DNA from 2 places in the Paenibacillus segetis genome. Region 1 is predicted to be linked to the other one. Evidence: riboswitches for the same ligand, from Rfam matches in the RefSeq annotation. Region 1 holds a riboswitch; the other holds the start of a gene.
The links. Region 1 has a riboswitch for glycine ahead of IEW05_RS16740 (amino acid permease). Riboswitches for the same ligand answer to the same signal wherever they lie in the genome.
Positions count from the first base shown of each region.

Region 2: linked by a shared signal. The riboswitch ahead of sdaAB (L-serine ammonia-lyase, iron-sulfur-dependent subunit beta) and the one ahead of IEW05_RS16740 (amino acid permease) in region 1 are both predicted to bind glycine.

Region 1 covers NZ_BMFT01000002.1:103,853-112,029, reverse strand. Annotated here, with positions in the region: gene IEW05_RS16760 (pyridoxamine 5'-phosphate oxidase family protein) at 1-350, opposite strand, end outside; gene pdxR (MocR-like pyridoxine biosynthesis transcription factor PdxR) at 571-2,001, shown strand; gene IEW05_RS16750 (metallophosphoesterase) at 2,227-2,997, shown strand; gene IEW05_RS16745 (S-layer homology domain-containing protein) at 3,054-4,832, opposite strand; gene IEW05_RS16740 (amino acid permease) at 5,018-6,367, opposite strand; glycine riboswitch at 6,502-6,581, opposite strand; gene IEW05_RS16735 (DNA alkylation repair protein) at 6,774-7,481, opposite strand; gene IEW05_RS16730 (sulfatase family protein) at 7,629-8,177, opposite strand, start outside.
Region 2 covers NZ_BMFT01000001.1:1,049,154-1,057,330, reverse strand. Annotated here, with positions in the region: gene IEW05_RS04595 (MBOAT family O-acyltransferase) at 1-846, shown strand, start outside; gene IEW05_RS04590 (DHHW family protein) at 895-2,049, shown strand; gene IEW05_RS04585 (hypothetical protein) at 2,046-2,573, opposite strand; gene IEW05_RS04580 (hypothetical protein) at 2,697-3,254, opposite strand; gene sdaAA (L-serine ammonia-lyase, iron-sulfur-dependent, subunit alpha) at 3,371-4,258, opposite strand; gene sdaAB (L-serine ammonia-lyase, iron-sulfur-dependent subunit beta) at 4,272-4,937, opposite strand; glycine riboswitch at 5,147-5,263, opposite strand; gene IEW05_RS04565 (VOC family protein) at 5,378-5,758, opposite strand; gene IEW05_RS04560 (MFS transporter) at 5,908-7,371, opposite strand; gene IEW05_RS04555 (MarR family winged helix-turn-helix transcriptional regulator) at 7,515-7,940, shown strand; gene IEW05_RS04550 (ABC transporter permease subunit) at 8,010-8,177, opposite strand, start outside.

The DNA of each region.
Region 1 (8,177 bases):
TGGAGTACATGAGTGGCTTCGTCCAAATCCGTGATTGGCTCTGCTTGTCCAAATATCATTACGCTCATGTATGCCGTATCTGTCTTGGCAGGAACCGGATCCGTGATCGTTCCGTATTCCTCACACACCGTAAAACATACCTCTGGATTTTCACTCATGACCTGATTGCGCCTTCCATCTCCTGCCCCGTGAAAATAGAGTTTCCCCTCTGTCCATACATAATTAAGCGGTACAACATAAGGAAGATTTCCATCAACCATTCCAAGATACCCTACTCTTGCTTGAAGAAGAAAACTTTCAATTTTCTCTTGATCCTGGCATTCCCTGATCTTGTAGCGAACTGAATCCATTTGAAATCATCTCTCCTTTCATCATAACCATCATCCCACTTCAATTGTCTTAACTTCGATCGTCTTCTAGTGCGCGGCAACGACCAGATTGCAAATACCAGCGTTATTACGGTAGTATACCAATGAATGGATTGCGTTAGAACATCCAAAGATCCTGCTTTTAAGCAATCCATATTAATTATTGGTTGGAGATTGGAGCTTCTATTTGGGGGTATATGCGATGATGAAAGTAATCCGTGATGATAAGAGACCGATCTGGCAGCAATTGCTTGATCAAGCGATTCATAATATTACTAGCGGAATCTGGGCGCCAGGACAATTACTGATTCCTTCCCGCGAACTTGCCCACATGGTAGGTGTCTCTCGCTCGACTATACAAATCGTTTATGAGGAATTGCTAAGTCGCGGCTATACCGTTACATCTCGGCGAGGAGGAACGCGAGTTAGTAAATGGAAGCAATTTACGAAGTCACCGAAGGAAAAGATCACAGATGGCCCCGTCCCCCCCTCACTTCCCTTGTTGAACTCGGCTGTCGATCAATTACATGACTGGTTCAGAGGCAAAGAAGTGCGAGAAGTTGAAATTGACTTCAGTCCCCATGAACCCTACTTGGATGATCAATTTCAAAAGAACTGGCGACAGTCGCTTCTCCACGCATCCAATGAAATGGACCTATCAAGCTGGGCGTACGGCGACCCCTATGGTTTCACACCATTACGTGAGCAAATACAGCGTTATTTATCACTTGAACGAGGCATTCATATCAAAACCAATCAGATTCTATTAACCTCAGGAGCTCAGCACAGTATTGACTTAATCGCACAATCACTCTTAGCTGAGGGGGACACCGTCTCAGTAGAAGATCCCGGTTTTCCAGCTGCCTGGATGGCGATGAAATATCGACGTATGAATGTGGTGCCTGTTCCCGTTGATGAGTATGGTCTAGTTGTTGAGCATATTCACCCACAGTCCAAACTGGTCTTTACGACTCCTTCACATCAGTGTGCGGTTGGGGTAGTTATGACCGAGCCGCGCAGGCAACAATTGTTACATAGGGCGGCTCAAGAACGATTTTGGATCATTGAAGACGATTATGATAGTGAATTTCGATATCGTGGAGAGCCACTTCCAACGTTGTTTAGTCAGGCATCCAATAATACTTTGTATCTCATGAGTTTTTCTAAAATGATTGCTCCAGGCATTCGCATTTCGGCTATCGTTGGATCCGTCGAGGCCATTGCCCAAATTGCCAAAGTACAGGAGCTTACTTACCGCCATCTTCCTATTATGGATCAACTAACGCTAACCCACTTCATTAAGAATGGGCATTTTATGCGACATATGCGAAGAGTCAGAAATGTGTACCGACGAAGACACGAAGCCATGACAAAGGCTATTATGGTTAGCGGTTTAGGAGAGCGTTTCACGCTAAGCGGAGTAGAAACGGGATTGCATATGTTACTTGAAGCAGAAGATTCATACGACGAAGAAGCAGTGACAAAGTTAGCTCTACAGCAGGGAATACGTGTATACCCTCTTGGACCCTATTGTTTGGAAAGCAAAAGAAAGGGATGGGTGCTGGGATTTGCAAAAGTGGATGAAGCAACGATTGAGCAGGGAATTCATCGCCTTGCGGAGTTGATCTTATAGCATTCATCTTCATGATCTATGTACGCTCGTGCCTCCTGAAATGATAAGTTCTATTTTACAAAAGTCAGTTATCGTTGTACCTGCGATAATCCAGCACTTGCAGTGCTTCCAGATTGATTCTGCTCAGTCTACCACGGCAAAGTTATTTTGTATTATTAATATAGACGGGTATTATAGAAAGTAGCATTGTTATCTCCACTTTTACATAAAGGAAGGACTTACTCCATGATCTTGTTAATTATTCTGTTTATCGCTGCGGTCATCTATTTCTTTTTGATCTTCCCGACCCAATGGCTTAAAGTGGAACGAGTCCGCTACTCTTGTGGGATTGGAGCCCGAGTTCTGCAGATTAGTGACCTACATGTGGAGAAACTCCGAATCAGTCCCAGTAGATTAACCCGTGTGATTATAAATGAAGCCCCTGATTATGTCGTTCTCACCGGGGACTTCACGCAAAAATCCCGATATTTATCCAAGGTGCAACGTTATGCTCATGCGATTGTAAAGCCCGGCATTCCTGTTGTTGCTGTACTGGGCAATCATGATCATCGCCTAAAATCTACTGCTTTCCATCAGCTGATCCACATTCTTGAAAGCATGGGTATACAAGTCCTTATTAATCAGTCTATATCAGTTGATAACTTTCAAATTGTTGGCATCGATGACTTTGGTAGCAACAAAAGCAAGGTTGATCAAGCATTCGCAAACGTCGATCCAAGCAAACCGATCCTAGTCCTCACTCATAACCCCAATCTTGTTCTATCTATGAACCGAAAATATACGTATTTGATGGCAGGTCATATTCATGGTATGCAGTTTAACGTGCCTTTTTTGTTCCCATTCATAGATAAAGGCAGGCTCGCGGCAGACGGTATTATCAAGGGAATGCATACAGGCACCCATGGCCAGTTCTATATCTCGAAAGGGATTGGTCAGGCCGGTCCCAATGCCAGGTTCCTTATTCGCAGTGAAGTTACGCTGCATGAACTCGATTGATGGTTAAATTAACTTTTGAACGCAAAAAGACCGCAGGTTACCTGCGGTCTAATTCGCTATTCAGAGACAAGAATAATATAGACAACTACGTTCGAACGGATATTTCCCTGCAATGTTGGGTCATGCGCCACAATGACCGAATAGAGTCGAGTACTCGCGGTAAACGAACCTTCAATATTTACTGTACCGTCTTCCAAATTATTCGTTCCGAGCTTGCCCTGATTAATAATATAATCAGCAGAAGGAGCCTCTGCAAACTGATCCGTCGTTAAGTAGTAGAAGTCATACTCACTTCCGCTATAATCCGGTGAGACCGTAATTGAACCGGAGTTCTCGATAGGTGTGCCTATGCTCGTAAAATCTTCGATGATGGGATCCGTACGATAAAAGGTTAACTTGGTAACTTGACTATCCAAATTTCCCTGAGTAGCAACTATGTAGAGATAATAAGCTTTGCTGGGAACTATGTCCTTGTCGATATGGATATCTCTATCAGCTTGTTTATTTGACTTTATCTCTTCGACGCTTGGGGAATCTGAAAGTTCCTCGGTAAGCATGTAATATAACGTATCGAATCCACCTGGATTCACACTTACATGGATCGTGTCGCTATCTTCTCCATTCCATCTTTTTGTCTCCCCTGCGTTAAAAGTAATCGTAGGCGCTGTGGTTGGTGTCGGTGTCGGTGTCGGTGTCGGTGTCGGTGTCGGTGTTGGTGTTGGTGTTGGTGTTGGTGTTGGTGTTGGTGTTGGTGTTGGTGTTGGCGTTGGCGTTGGTGTCGGTGTTGGCGTCGATGGTGTTGGTGTCGATGGTGTTGATGTCGAAGGCGTAGATGTTGAAGGCGCAGATGTAACCACTGGCGGTGTCACCGGAGGTTCAGTTATCTTAACCGGTATGGATTTATTCTCCTCATTTTTAACCGCGTTACCGAATAATGACTTTAAACCATCTGCTACAATAGTCGGTGCTTTTGATGAATCGAGTTTAAAACCTTGATGTAACGTGATTATGATCGTCTTCTTGTCCTCGGACAGCATGTAACTGTCTAACTTCGGATCAAGCGGCACACCGTTAATGGTAATTTTGGATAGATCAATGGAACTCCCATCGATTCCTACCGACAGAGTTAGTTCCAACTTGTTCCCCGCTTTGAAGTCCGCTCCGGAAACTTCAAGAGGTCTGGTCGCTTCTAACGTTTTGGCGCTTTCGAAGGCTCCGGTAGCTAGTAATTGACGGGTCGCTTCTTCTTTACCGCCGAAAGTACCGTCCGAAGAATTATTTAGCAACTTTAGCTCAAGTGCCAATTGGACGTAACCCTTCGCCCAATCAGAGACAGTATTATCGCTAACACTTGGAGCCGACGGTACCCCTGCACTCTGGCCTAAAACCCGAACTAGAAATGTAGCTAATTGCTCCTTCGTTACGCTTCCAGCTGGGTTGAAACTCCCGGAGCCTACGCCGTCCGTAATTCCCGCTGTCTTAAGCGCTTCGATATAAGGCAGTGCATAACCGTTAGCGGGATCATCTGACGTTACGTCACTGAAAGACGATGTAGTTAGATTAGGGTTGACATTCAGACCAGCAATAAGCGCTGCTACCTTCGCGAATTGGGCTCGATTCATTTCATCTTTCAGCCCAAAACTAGTATCAGAGACTCCATTGAAAATACCTGCTGAAATCATGGCATCAAACTTTGCCTTTGTAGCTGCATCCAAATCCTTTAAATCGGTAAAATCGGCCGATGTCTGCGCTTCACTCACACCGCTGCCAATGGTTACTGCGGACGTCAAACCAACCGTCAGCGCCGTAAACAAAATCCAAATCTTTTTGTTCATAATTAACCACCTTTCCAAACTATAATTTTAAATTATTAATAATTTAATAGTAATATTTTAACAGAAAATTAAATATAAAACTCTATTAAATTTTAATAGATCCTGAATACAAAAAAAACCTCCTCGATCCTTTTTCGAGGAGGGTCTTGTCACGTTATCTAGAACAATAGAGCTTACCGATCTTGTTAGTTGCCTCTCTTCCTTCTATTGGAATAATGCAAAACAAATAATAGAATAAACCATAGGGGCGTTAACAATAAGGCCGGACGTGTCTCTTCAGCAAACAGCATAATAATGAGGATGATAGCAAACAAAGCTAGGACAACATAATTAATAAATGGAGTAAATGGTGCTTTAAATTTTGATTTTTCATGTAATTGCGGCTGAGTTTTCTTATATTTTATATGGCAAATGAGAACCACACCCCACACCCAAATAAAGCAAATGGCACTAATCGTTGTCACGATCCCAAAAGCTTGTTCCGGAATAAACTTACTCAAAAGAGCTCCCACAGATAGGACAAGTGTGGAGATCAACAACCCGTTTCTTGGTACATGATTTTTATTCAATTTTGCAAATTGGGACGGAGCCTGGTCATTCTTACCTAAGTTATATAGAATTCGACTTGTTGAGAACATTCCGCTGTTACAAGCAGAAGCAGCTGAAGTTAATACGACAAAGTTAATAATGCCCGCGGCGATCGGAATCCCCACTAAAGCAAAAGTTTTAACAAAAGGACTTTCTGCCGGACTTAGCTCCGTCCAAGGGTTAATGCATAATAGAGCAATAATTGCTCCAACGTAGAAGAATAGAATTCGTAAAGGAATTTTATTAATGGCCGATGGGATATTCTTCTCTGGATCCGATGTCTCTGCTGCAGACACACCTACTAATTCCACACCGACAAATGCAAACACAACCATTTGGAACGAAAGTAAGAAACCTGTTATCCCGTTTGGAAACATTCCTCCATGGCCCCAAATATTCTTGACCGTTACCGTTCCTGCATCTGTTTTGAATCCTATCACCAATAAAATAATCCCAATGGCAATTAATGCGAGAATAGTGACCACCTTAATTAAGGCAAACCAAAACTCCAATTCCCCAAAATTTTTGACAGTTAACAGATTGAGTCCTAATAAAATGACTAAGCAGAGAACTTCAGGTATCCATTGCGGAATATCGAACCAATATTGTACATATATCCCGACAGCAATAATATCAGCCATAGCCGTCATAATCCAACAGAACCAATAGGTCCAGCCAGTGACAAACGCTGCTCGTGGTCCAAGATAATCTTCAGCAATATCTGTAAAAGATTGATACCCTGCTTTAGACAACAGGAGTTCTCCTAACGCCCTCATTACAAAGAAAATGGCGATCCCGACGATTAGGTAAGCAAAAATGATAGAGGGCCCTGCTAGTTGTATTGCTTTACCGGAACCTAAAAATAGTCCAGTACCAATGGTTCCACCAATTGCAATGAGTTGAACATGCCGATTTTCTAATTCCCGCTTTAATTCTTGTTGTGCCATACCTGTTCCCCCTTAATGAATACGATAAATTGGTACAAAAAAAAGAGATCGGATGTCATCCAATCTCTTTGGTTCATAAGAATATGAAATAATATTTATCCCGCTAATAACGATTAGCATGATAAATACAAATTCAGTACTCTTCTGTCCTTTTGCCTGAGATTGTGAACCCTTCGGCGCTGCGGAATCCCGCAGTCTCTCCAGAAGCTGCTCCTGCTATAGTGTGATCCATAGCAATCATAGCTTGTGAAATATGAAATTATGAATTAAGTGTTGCTGTTCTAATATCTAAACATATTACTTGCGATGTGATGATTTAATCAGTGATAAAAGTCTCACTGTATTTTTTGTGATAATTCTATGTTAATAAAAAAACCGACAAATGAACATGGAAATATATTCATGACTAACACCTTACATGTTTCCGTTTGAAGCCGAGTTGCCCTTTATCCTCTGCCTTTTGAATATTAACTAAAGCGTTTAAGAACTTGCTTTTTGCGCTACCGTGACTGACTTCCACTGGACAAACTTCCTTTGCGATCTCCACCGCCATATCATGAAGCGGCAGATAGGATACTCCCACAGTATACAAGAAATTGTTCATCGAATATTTCGTACGTTCAGGGGCATCGTGAATTGTATTTTTTACAATCTCCAACATGTTAGCAATTTTCTCTTCGGAAAATTCACGGTCCGGGCGATTGCCGAGCAGCCAGCAGTAACAACTCCAACCTGCCGACATCCTCAGCTCTATATCGCTTGCAATCCAATTATCCGCGACTTCTTGCGCAATATCACTTTCTGCCAATGTTACTGCTACTACAAAATCCGATAGCATATAGAAATAGGCTCCATCGATCCACCGTTCAAAGTCCGCTTCCGTCATCGCTTTCGGTTCGGCAATCACCCCGGCAAAGTACATCGCGTCATAGTTCCCCGTAGCATAAAGCTGCTCAGCCAATGGTTGATTGAGTTTTATTTTTCTGAAGATGGGCTTCATCTGGCCTGTGGCCACGCCAAAAAGTGGTTCGTGTGCGCCGTTGGACAGGTATATCTTCTTGGTTCGTTCCTTGCCAAGAGCTTCAAGCTCTTGCATAACCATTTCTAGATTCATCATTTGCACTTCCCTTTAATGGTTGTCGTTTGTAATTAAGCCCGTCTTTATTTGAATCTTAGCACACTATAAAGACTCATGCACATTGAGTGCATGAGCCTTTATTATAGACAGGTTACTCTTATGACTCCTCGAACCGCTTCCCCGTTAAGCTCCTGATATGCGAGGCATCGCCATCGGTTCCTTTCCCAGCTCAGCCCATATGTATTTGAGCAGCAGTTCAGATTTCAAGCTGGCGCTAGCAGGATCATTCCATAGGTTTCGTAATTCCTTTGGATCCTCCTGCAAATCGAATAGCTCCCCGTAGGTCTGATTGTAGTACACCGTTATTTTGTATCTCGCGTCAACGTACGTCTTCTGGTGAATGGTCGTTGGCTCATGGCGAAATTCACAGATAGCATGATCACGAGCGTTAGATTTACTCCCCAGCCATACTTCCTTCTGATCGACTCCGGTCATGGCACATGGGATCGGAAGATCGGAGAATGACAAGAAGGTTGGCGCCAGGTCTACGAGTGACTGTATCGCTTCAGATGTGCGACCGGATGGAACCTGTCCCGGGTAACGCACGATAAACGGCAGCTTCATCAGATCCTCGTAATGGAACCCTCCCTTAGCCTGCAAGCCGTGCTGACCGAAGAAATGACCATGATCCGTCGTAAATACGACAATCGTGTTGTCAGCCAAACCTAGCTC
Region 2 (8,177 bases), on a different contig from region 1:
AGCAGGGAGATGTTTGCAGAAGGAGTACGGCGTTTTACGATTGGATTAGCGAAGAAGGTATTGCTAGCGAACAATATTGGATTGCTATGGAATACGATCACTAACTCAAGCCCAGATACACTAACTGTTCTCACTGCATGGCTCGGTATTATCGCCTTTGCATTCCAAATTTATTTTGATTTCAGTGGTTATTCAGACATGGCTATAGGTCTTGGGTTAATGTTTGGATTTCGGTTTAATGAGAACTTTAATAAGCCCTATATGGCACAGAGCATCACTGATTTTTGGCGGCGTTGGCATATTTCATTAAGCACCTGGTTCCGCGACTATGTCTATATACCGTTAGGTGGTAATCGTCATGGATTTGGCAAACAGCTGCGAAATATTCTGATCGTATGGATGCTGACGGGGATTTGGCATGGAGCAAGTTGGAACTTCCTCTTTTGGGGGTTGTACTTTGGCATTATTCTAATATTTGAAAAGTGGGTAGGACTGAAGTTTCTTCAACGTATGCCACGGTGGATCAGACATAGTTATGCAATACTTCTTATCTTGATCGGCTGGGTACTCTTCGCATTTGATGAGCTTCCCGCCATGTTGAGTTATTTTACCGCCATGTTAGGGCTAAATGGACAACCTTTATGGGATGCAGAGACAGGTTATCTTTGGTACACGAACTTAATATTGCTCGTTGTACTGGTCATTGCTTCTTGTTCTAACCGGATAGGATCACGTATGGAGACTAGGCCTTATCTTCAGCTTGTTTGGCATGCCGTGTTATTCGTACTGTCAATCGCTTACTTGGTTGATGCAACCTTTAATCCTTTCCTATACTTCCGATTTTAAAACCTAAGAGGTACTTTTTGAACACACTATTAAAGGAGTATGAATGAGATGAAGAAACGCGTAGATCAATTGTACATCGCTGGATTTGTCGCTATTCTATTCGTCATGTCTTTCTTATTCCTGCTTCTACCTAAGTCGTATTTCTCGGACACAGAGAATCGTCCACTACAGAAAGTACCACAGTTCACGTGGGATAACCTTTGGTCCAAGACATTTTCCGAACAGACCGAAGGCTACATAACCGATCATTTCCCTTTTCGAGATTCATGGGTTTCATTAAAATCAAGCATAGAACAGTTGCGTCTACAACAAGAGAACAATGGGATTTACAAAGGTCATGACGGTTATTTATTCGAGAAGTTTGGTAAACCAAATTTTGAAGCAATACAGAAATATACGGGGGCTATTAATAAGTTTGCGGCTAATCATCCCAAGGCCAACATAACGTTTATGCTTGCTCCTACGTCGATTGGGGTATATCCAGAACGGCTACCTTGGCTTGCCCCTACTTTTCCGCAGGTGAAGGTGAACGAGTATGTTGCTGATCAGTTACAGTTAGGCGTCAACCTATCTTTCATGGATGGGTTTGATTTCTTGCGTCCTGCTGCTCATGAACAGATACCCATCTTCTACCGCACAGACCATCATTGGACGACTTATGGTGCTTACTTAGCTTATCAAGCCTATGCGGAGAACGTGGGCTGGACGGTAAAGGACAAATCGGAGTTTACGATTAAAACGATCACCGATTCTTTTCTAGGGAGCTATCATACACGGAGCCAATTCAATAGATTAGACCCAGATTCCATCCAAGTTTATGTACCGAAATGGCCTACCTCTTCAAAGATGTATATCGCGGATACAAATGAAACCATATCTAGTCTATACGACCCCAGTTATTTGGAGAAGAAAGATAAATACTCTTATTTTCTTGGTGGAGTCCATGCCCTCATGACCATAACAAGCGATATTAAGCCAGAGGACATAGAACAGCAGAAGCTGTTAGTCATCAAAGATTCTTATGCGCATAGCGTGCTTCCATTTCTAGCCCTTCAAGTGCCGGAAATTCACGTTATCGATCTACGGTATTACAACGGCGATATTGGTACTTACATGACCGAGAATGGGATTGAGGATGTATTACTACTGTTTAATACAACGACTTTTGTTGATAATCAAGAATTGTTGAAATTAGCCCGTTAGTCATTTGTATTTATTATTTCTAAAATATCATCAGCGTTATATTGATCATCATTTACTTTCCAAGAGCCGCCTTCTTTTAAAAGAGTCATCGTTCCATTCAGGGTTAATTTTTCTTCCCCAAAACGAAGAGTGGCCTCATAAGTAAGCTCACTGCTATCTTCAGTAACATTTGATCTTCTAAATGAAATATAAGTAATTTTCAGGTCACTTTGTTTGATTAATGCTGCTCTCAAAGCCCATTCGTAGACATGATCAGCAGATTGTTTATCGAAAAACTCTTTTGTTGTTAGAGACTTAATCGACTTTTCCCTCTTCGCGATTTGCTCTGGGTTAATCTCTTTAGCGTTGTCCGGTGGAGCTGCTTCAAGCTCCTTCAATTTATATTTAAGGGCTATGTTAGTAGCTGTAGAAACTTGTGTAGTAACATTACTCGTGTTCTTAATTTCTTCTCTATACGAACAAGCATCTAACATGATTGAGCATAAAGTAATGATCGCAATAAATATATAATATTTTTTACTCATCAGTTCCCTCCCCTATTCAAAGAATGTCAGTTAAGAGATATTTTCCATAATTATACACTAGAAAAGACAAAAGGCGACCCGAGGGTCGCCCTTGAGATAGTCTAAATTCTATTTATATCTTACTTAATCATCCAATTCCACACTTTGGATTTGACCATCCGTATCTACCGTCCATTCGATTTCAACACCTTTGTTCAGTCCTAAGTTGTCTTCATCTTCAATGACGATATGACTCGGAATGGTTAAGGTTTGTTGCCCCCCATGTTCCACTTGGACGGTAACTTGATTCCCATTAACCGCTTGAATGATTCCATCATATTCAAGTTGCCGCAAGACAATTTCACCTTTAGGATCGGTAATGGTTACACGTTTACCACCGTCTGTAAGGAGCTCAACCTTTTTGTGATAATCTTTTTTTATTGTAGTATCCACAAGTACCTTTTTAACTTTCACATCTGCGGGGATTCCTTCTGAATCCGCTACATTAGATTCTGTTTGAGAATTCGGTTGTTCTGTTGTAGTATTCGTATTCGATTCTGTTGGTGCTGGGGTTTCTACTGGAGGAATTGAGTTCTGTGATTCAGTTTGTGCCTTCGAACAACCACTTAGCAGAATGAATAGGCAAGTAAAAAGAAGGAGTGTAGCATGAAATCGTCGCTGTATGTTGCTTTTATGTGTCATCGTGTTACCTCCATTAAGTTTAATCGTTAAATTATCTCTAACTGAAAAATACTATTACATTGATAGATAGGATTAACCACATCTTCAATCCTTAAACCATGTTTCCTAAGGATCATTTAAGATGGTGATTTAGTCGCTTTGATCTGCTCCGTCAACTTGCGTCCGGTTGGAGTTTGAGCTAATCCACCAAGTGCCGTTTCGCGATGTTCTCCCGGCATTTTCGAACCAACCTCTAACATAACACCTATCACTTCGTCCGAGGGAATGACACTTCGAACGCCGGCAAGAGCCATATCCGCAGCCGCTAATGCATTCACTGCGCCAAGACCATTACGAACAATACATGGTACTTCAACGAGCCCGGCAACAGGATCGCATATTAGACCCAGCGTATTCTTGAGCGCAAGACCAACGGCATGAACCGCTTGCTCAGGAGTTCCTCCACGAAGTTCTACAAGTGCTCCTGCCGCCATCCCGATGGCAGAACCAACCTCAGCCTGACAGCCGCCCTCTGCACCTGAAATGAAAGAATTGTTGGCGATAACGTATCCAATCGCTCCCGAACTAAACAGCCCATGAACGAGCTTCTCATCCTCCCATCCGAATCGCTCTTGAGCGCTAACAAAGACGCCGGGAATGATCCCACAGGAACCTGCTGTTGGTGTAGCCACAATGCGACCCATCGAAGCGTTAACCTCAGACACTGCGAGAGCATACGCCATCGCTTTAGCAGCCCAAACACCAACAGACGGTTCAAAAGAAGTGATGAGTTCGTTAACCTTTCGACCGTCCCCACCTACAAGCCCACTTCGAGAGGAAGTATTACTCTCAAGTCCTTTACTAACCGCTTCCTTCATCACTTGATAATAGGCGGTCATCTGATTCACAATCTCCTCCGGTGATTCCCCGGTTTCTTTAGCCTGTTCAGCGATCATGAGCTCTGCGATCGTTAACGATTCAACCTGGCATATTTCCACTATATCTTTAAGGGTACTAAAACGCATATATACAACTCCTCTAGTTGAGATCAATTACAGAGACTCGGCTAATATGTGGCAGGAGAGAAAGGGTTTCGAGAACTTCATCCCCCGGCCTTTTATCACACTCGATGACTGTCATCGCGGAACCATTTCTTTCTTTGCGATCTACATTCATAAAACCGATATTCAATCCAGCGCTACTAACCGCTCTCGTAATAGAAGCCAGGATCCCAACCTGGTCGTCGTGAGTGATCACCAGTGTCGGATAATATCCTGTGCAGCTAACAGCGAAGCTATTTATGGAATGTATCTTTATATTTCCACCGCCAATTGAAGCCCCACTAACTGTGATATCCCTACCACCTACGCTCGCTGTAATCTCAACGAAATTGGGATGAGGACTCATCAAAGTACTCTGCCGCAACTCAAAGTGCAGACCGGACTGCTCGGCCTCAGTGAAGGCATTCTGAATTCGCTCATCATCTGTGTCGAAATCAAGTAGTCCTCCAATAATAGCTAGATCTGTTCCGTGGCCGGAATACGTCTCCGCAAAGGAACCGTAAAAAGTGATGATAGCTTGCTCAGGCATACATCCGAGCAACTGCCGTGCAACACGACCGATGCGCACCGCACCAGCTGTATGTGAACTTGAAGGTCCAACCATAACTGGACCGATAATAGAAAATACATCTTTGAACCTCATGACGAATCCCCTTCTTAGGTGAGCGTTCTAGCTTTACTTTGTCATGCTCTACCTGTTCGTATGCATATTTCTTATTAATTAACTTGTAAACACAAAAAAGGACAGAGATCCGGCTATAATGCCCGATCCTCTGTCCTGGGTACCTGAGAGTTTAAGCAGTCCTAAGACCAGCGTTCCCCTTTGGTGGCTATGTGCTCTCTCCAGAGTCGCGTCCAATGGCGGTTCTTCTACCTGAGAGTTTAATCGAACAGCTGACTAGCTGCCGACTTGCTCCTTCGGTGCCCGGAGAATATATCTTGCTCAGGGTCTCTCCCTACCATCTTCATCCGCATATTCTGTTTTACCTTTTTAGCTTAATGTAGAATATTCATAGCAGTCAATATACCTAGCTTTTTAACTCAAATTAGTAACCGGTTATAAATTCTCATGAGTGATTCTCATTAGAGCAGCATTAATTGCCACGAGATACCGAATTTATCATTAACCCAGGCAAATTTCTCACTTACGGGAGTGGGACATATTGGCATTAGTACCGTACCCTCTTGAGATAACTTCAGATAAAGATTATCAATTTCTTCAGATGTCTCGCAGGTTATAAACAATGAAATGCTCGGCGTAAAGTTGAAATTATGTTCTTCTTTACTATCAATACACATATAAGTTTGTCCATTTAAAGTAAAGATAGCATGTAATATGGTTCCATCTTCATGATATAACACCTTATTTATTTCTGAATTGTCAAACAAAGAGGTATAAAAATTCATAGCCTCCTCAGCCCGTCCAGAAAACATGAAAAACGTGGCAATTTTTTGATGTTCCACGATAGAACACTCCTTTTATAGGATATATGTACCATGCTGAATTATCCAATTTTATTCTTTTTCCGTCAAGCATTAGTTTCATATATATAGAAGCCCTTGAAAATTTCAAGGGCTTCCGTACTAAGTTGATGGATTCATTAAATTGGCAATTATTCCTCTTTAGCAACGGCCCGCTTAACCGCCTGCGATTTATACATACGCCAGCCCGTTAACAACCCTGCAACTAAGCAGATCGATGCCGAAGTTGTGAAAACCACTCGCATACCAGTTAAGAAGACATCTGGCCGATCAGGGATCAATCCAGTTACCCTATAACCAACCTCACCGCTCATGACATGGAACAGAATCGTGGTTGCAACGGTAATCCCTACGACCATCCCAATATTCCGTACCAATGAGTTCACGCTTCCAGCCGAACCAAGCTGGGTACGAGGAACCTCAGACATGACGAGCGAATTGTTCGGTGATTGGAATAGCCCACTGCCTATCCCTAGCATCGCAATCCAAATGCCTACAACAATCAAAGAGCTTCCCCCGTGCAGATTAGCTAATCCGAATTGGGCAATGACCATCACAATGAGCCCCGCAAAGGTCAGCAGTTCAGATCCTATTTTGTCAGATAAAGCTCCACTAAGCGGAGCTACAATGACCATACAAATTGGCAAAAGCATTAGTAGGAACCCCGCATGGAACGGGGACAAATCGAGCATATTCTGGGCATAGAATGGTGCAATAATATTGAAACAGAAGTTTGCCGTGAACACGAGAAATCCGCAAAGAATACTGATTGAGAACGACGGGTTCTTGAATAGTGACAGCTGAAGCAACGGCTCAGAGCGAACGAATTCTACTCGTAAGAATAAAGCTAAAGTTATTGCAGCAGCAATCAGAGAAATAATAATCCACATGTTATCGTAACCCAATTGTTGGCCAAGCAGCAGACCAGCAAACAACGTAACAATAAATATGGCAAACAGCGAACTTCCTGGTACGTCTATTTTTGCTTTTACCCGAACTTGATCTTTCGGAAGGTATCTCCATCCCATCATAATGGCAATGATTCCAATGGGGACATTCACCCAAAATATATATTCCCAACCGAGTGACGATATAATAATTCCACCTAAGCTTGGACCAGCAATACTTCCGAGCGAGACAAAGGTTCCAATAAAGCCAAGTGCCTTCCCCCGTTCATGCGCTGGGAAAATATCAGTAACAATTCCTTGGCTATTCGCCATGGTCATGGAAGCACCCAAAGCTTGAATGACCCTTGAGATAATCAAAAAGGATAATGAACTACTCAGTCCACATAACAATGAGCCAATAATAAAAATGACTGTTCCGATTTTAAATATTCTGATTTTCCCCGCGATATCTCCTAATCTCCCAAAGAAAAGAATTGCTGCACAGATAGCCATAAGGTAACCTGTAGTCACCCATTCAATCTGCGCGATGGGTAGGCCGAGCTCCTTGGATAGAACAGGCAATGCAATATTAACAATACTTCCGTCTAACGTGGACATAAAGGTAAATAAATTAAGAACAATGAGAATAAGCCAACGCTTCTTCTGAATGTCGGCATCCTCTTGGTAGCTTCCAAGAATTGAGTTCATTAAGTAAACCTCCAGATGACTAAAGTTCATTTAGTTGCACACGCAACTAAATCAGTAATTCCAGTTTAACTCAAATTAGTTGCGTGTGCAACCACTTTATTATAATATGGGTTGTAACATTAATTCTTTAAAGAGGTGTAATCTTGAAGAAAGAACCCTTAGCCAAGCTTATCTCATATATTCACAGGCAAAATCAAAAAACACTCGTAAAGCAGCTATCTCCTTATGGAGTTGGCAGCGGTGGGCAGCATAGCTTTCTAAAATCAATTCTACATTATCCTGGAATAACCCAAGATCAGCTCACACAACAATTAAAATTCGATAAAGCAACTACTGCCCGTTCAATCAAACAGTTGGAGCAATCTGGATATATCGAGCGGAAGCCAGATCCGAATGATCGACGCTCCCAGCTTCTTTATCCAACATCAAAAGCTCAAGAGTTCTTACCCATTCTTCAATCCATATTGGATGATAATAATAAAAGACTTGCTCAAAATTTAAACCAGGAAGAAGAAGATTTACTCATCTCCCTCCTCCAAAAAATCAATATTGAACCCCCTGAAGAATAAATGCGCAAAAAACTCCAGGCCCCTAGGGACTTGGAGTTTTCATATTTGCTTTCCATGGAATGAATCATATTATAATGGCAAATCACGTCTTCGAAATAATACTACCGCTAAACCGAACGATATCAAACCGATAGCAGTGAGAATGATCGAGATGAATACCATATCCACATTACCATTAATAATTTCACTAGGCTTATACAAGGAGAAGATGGAAATGTTCCTCATCCAATGTATCTT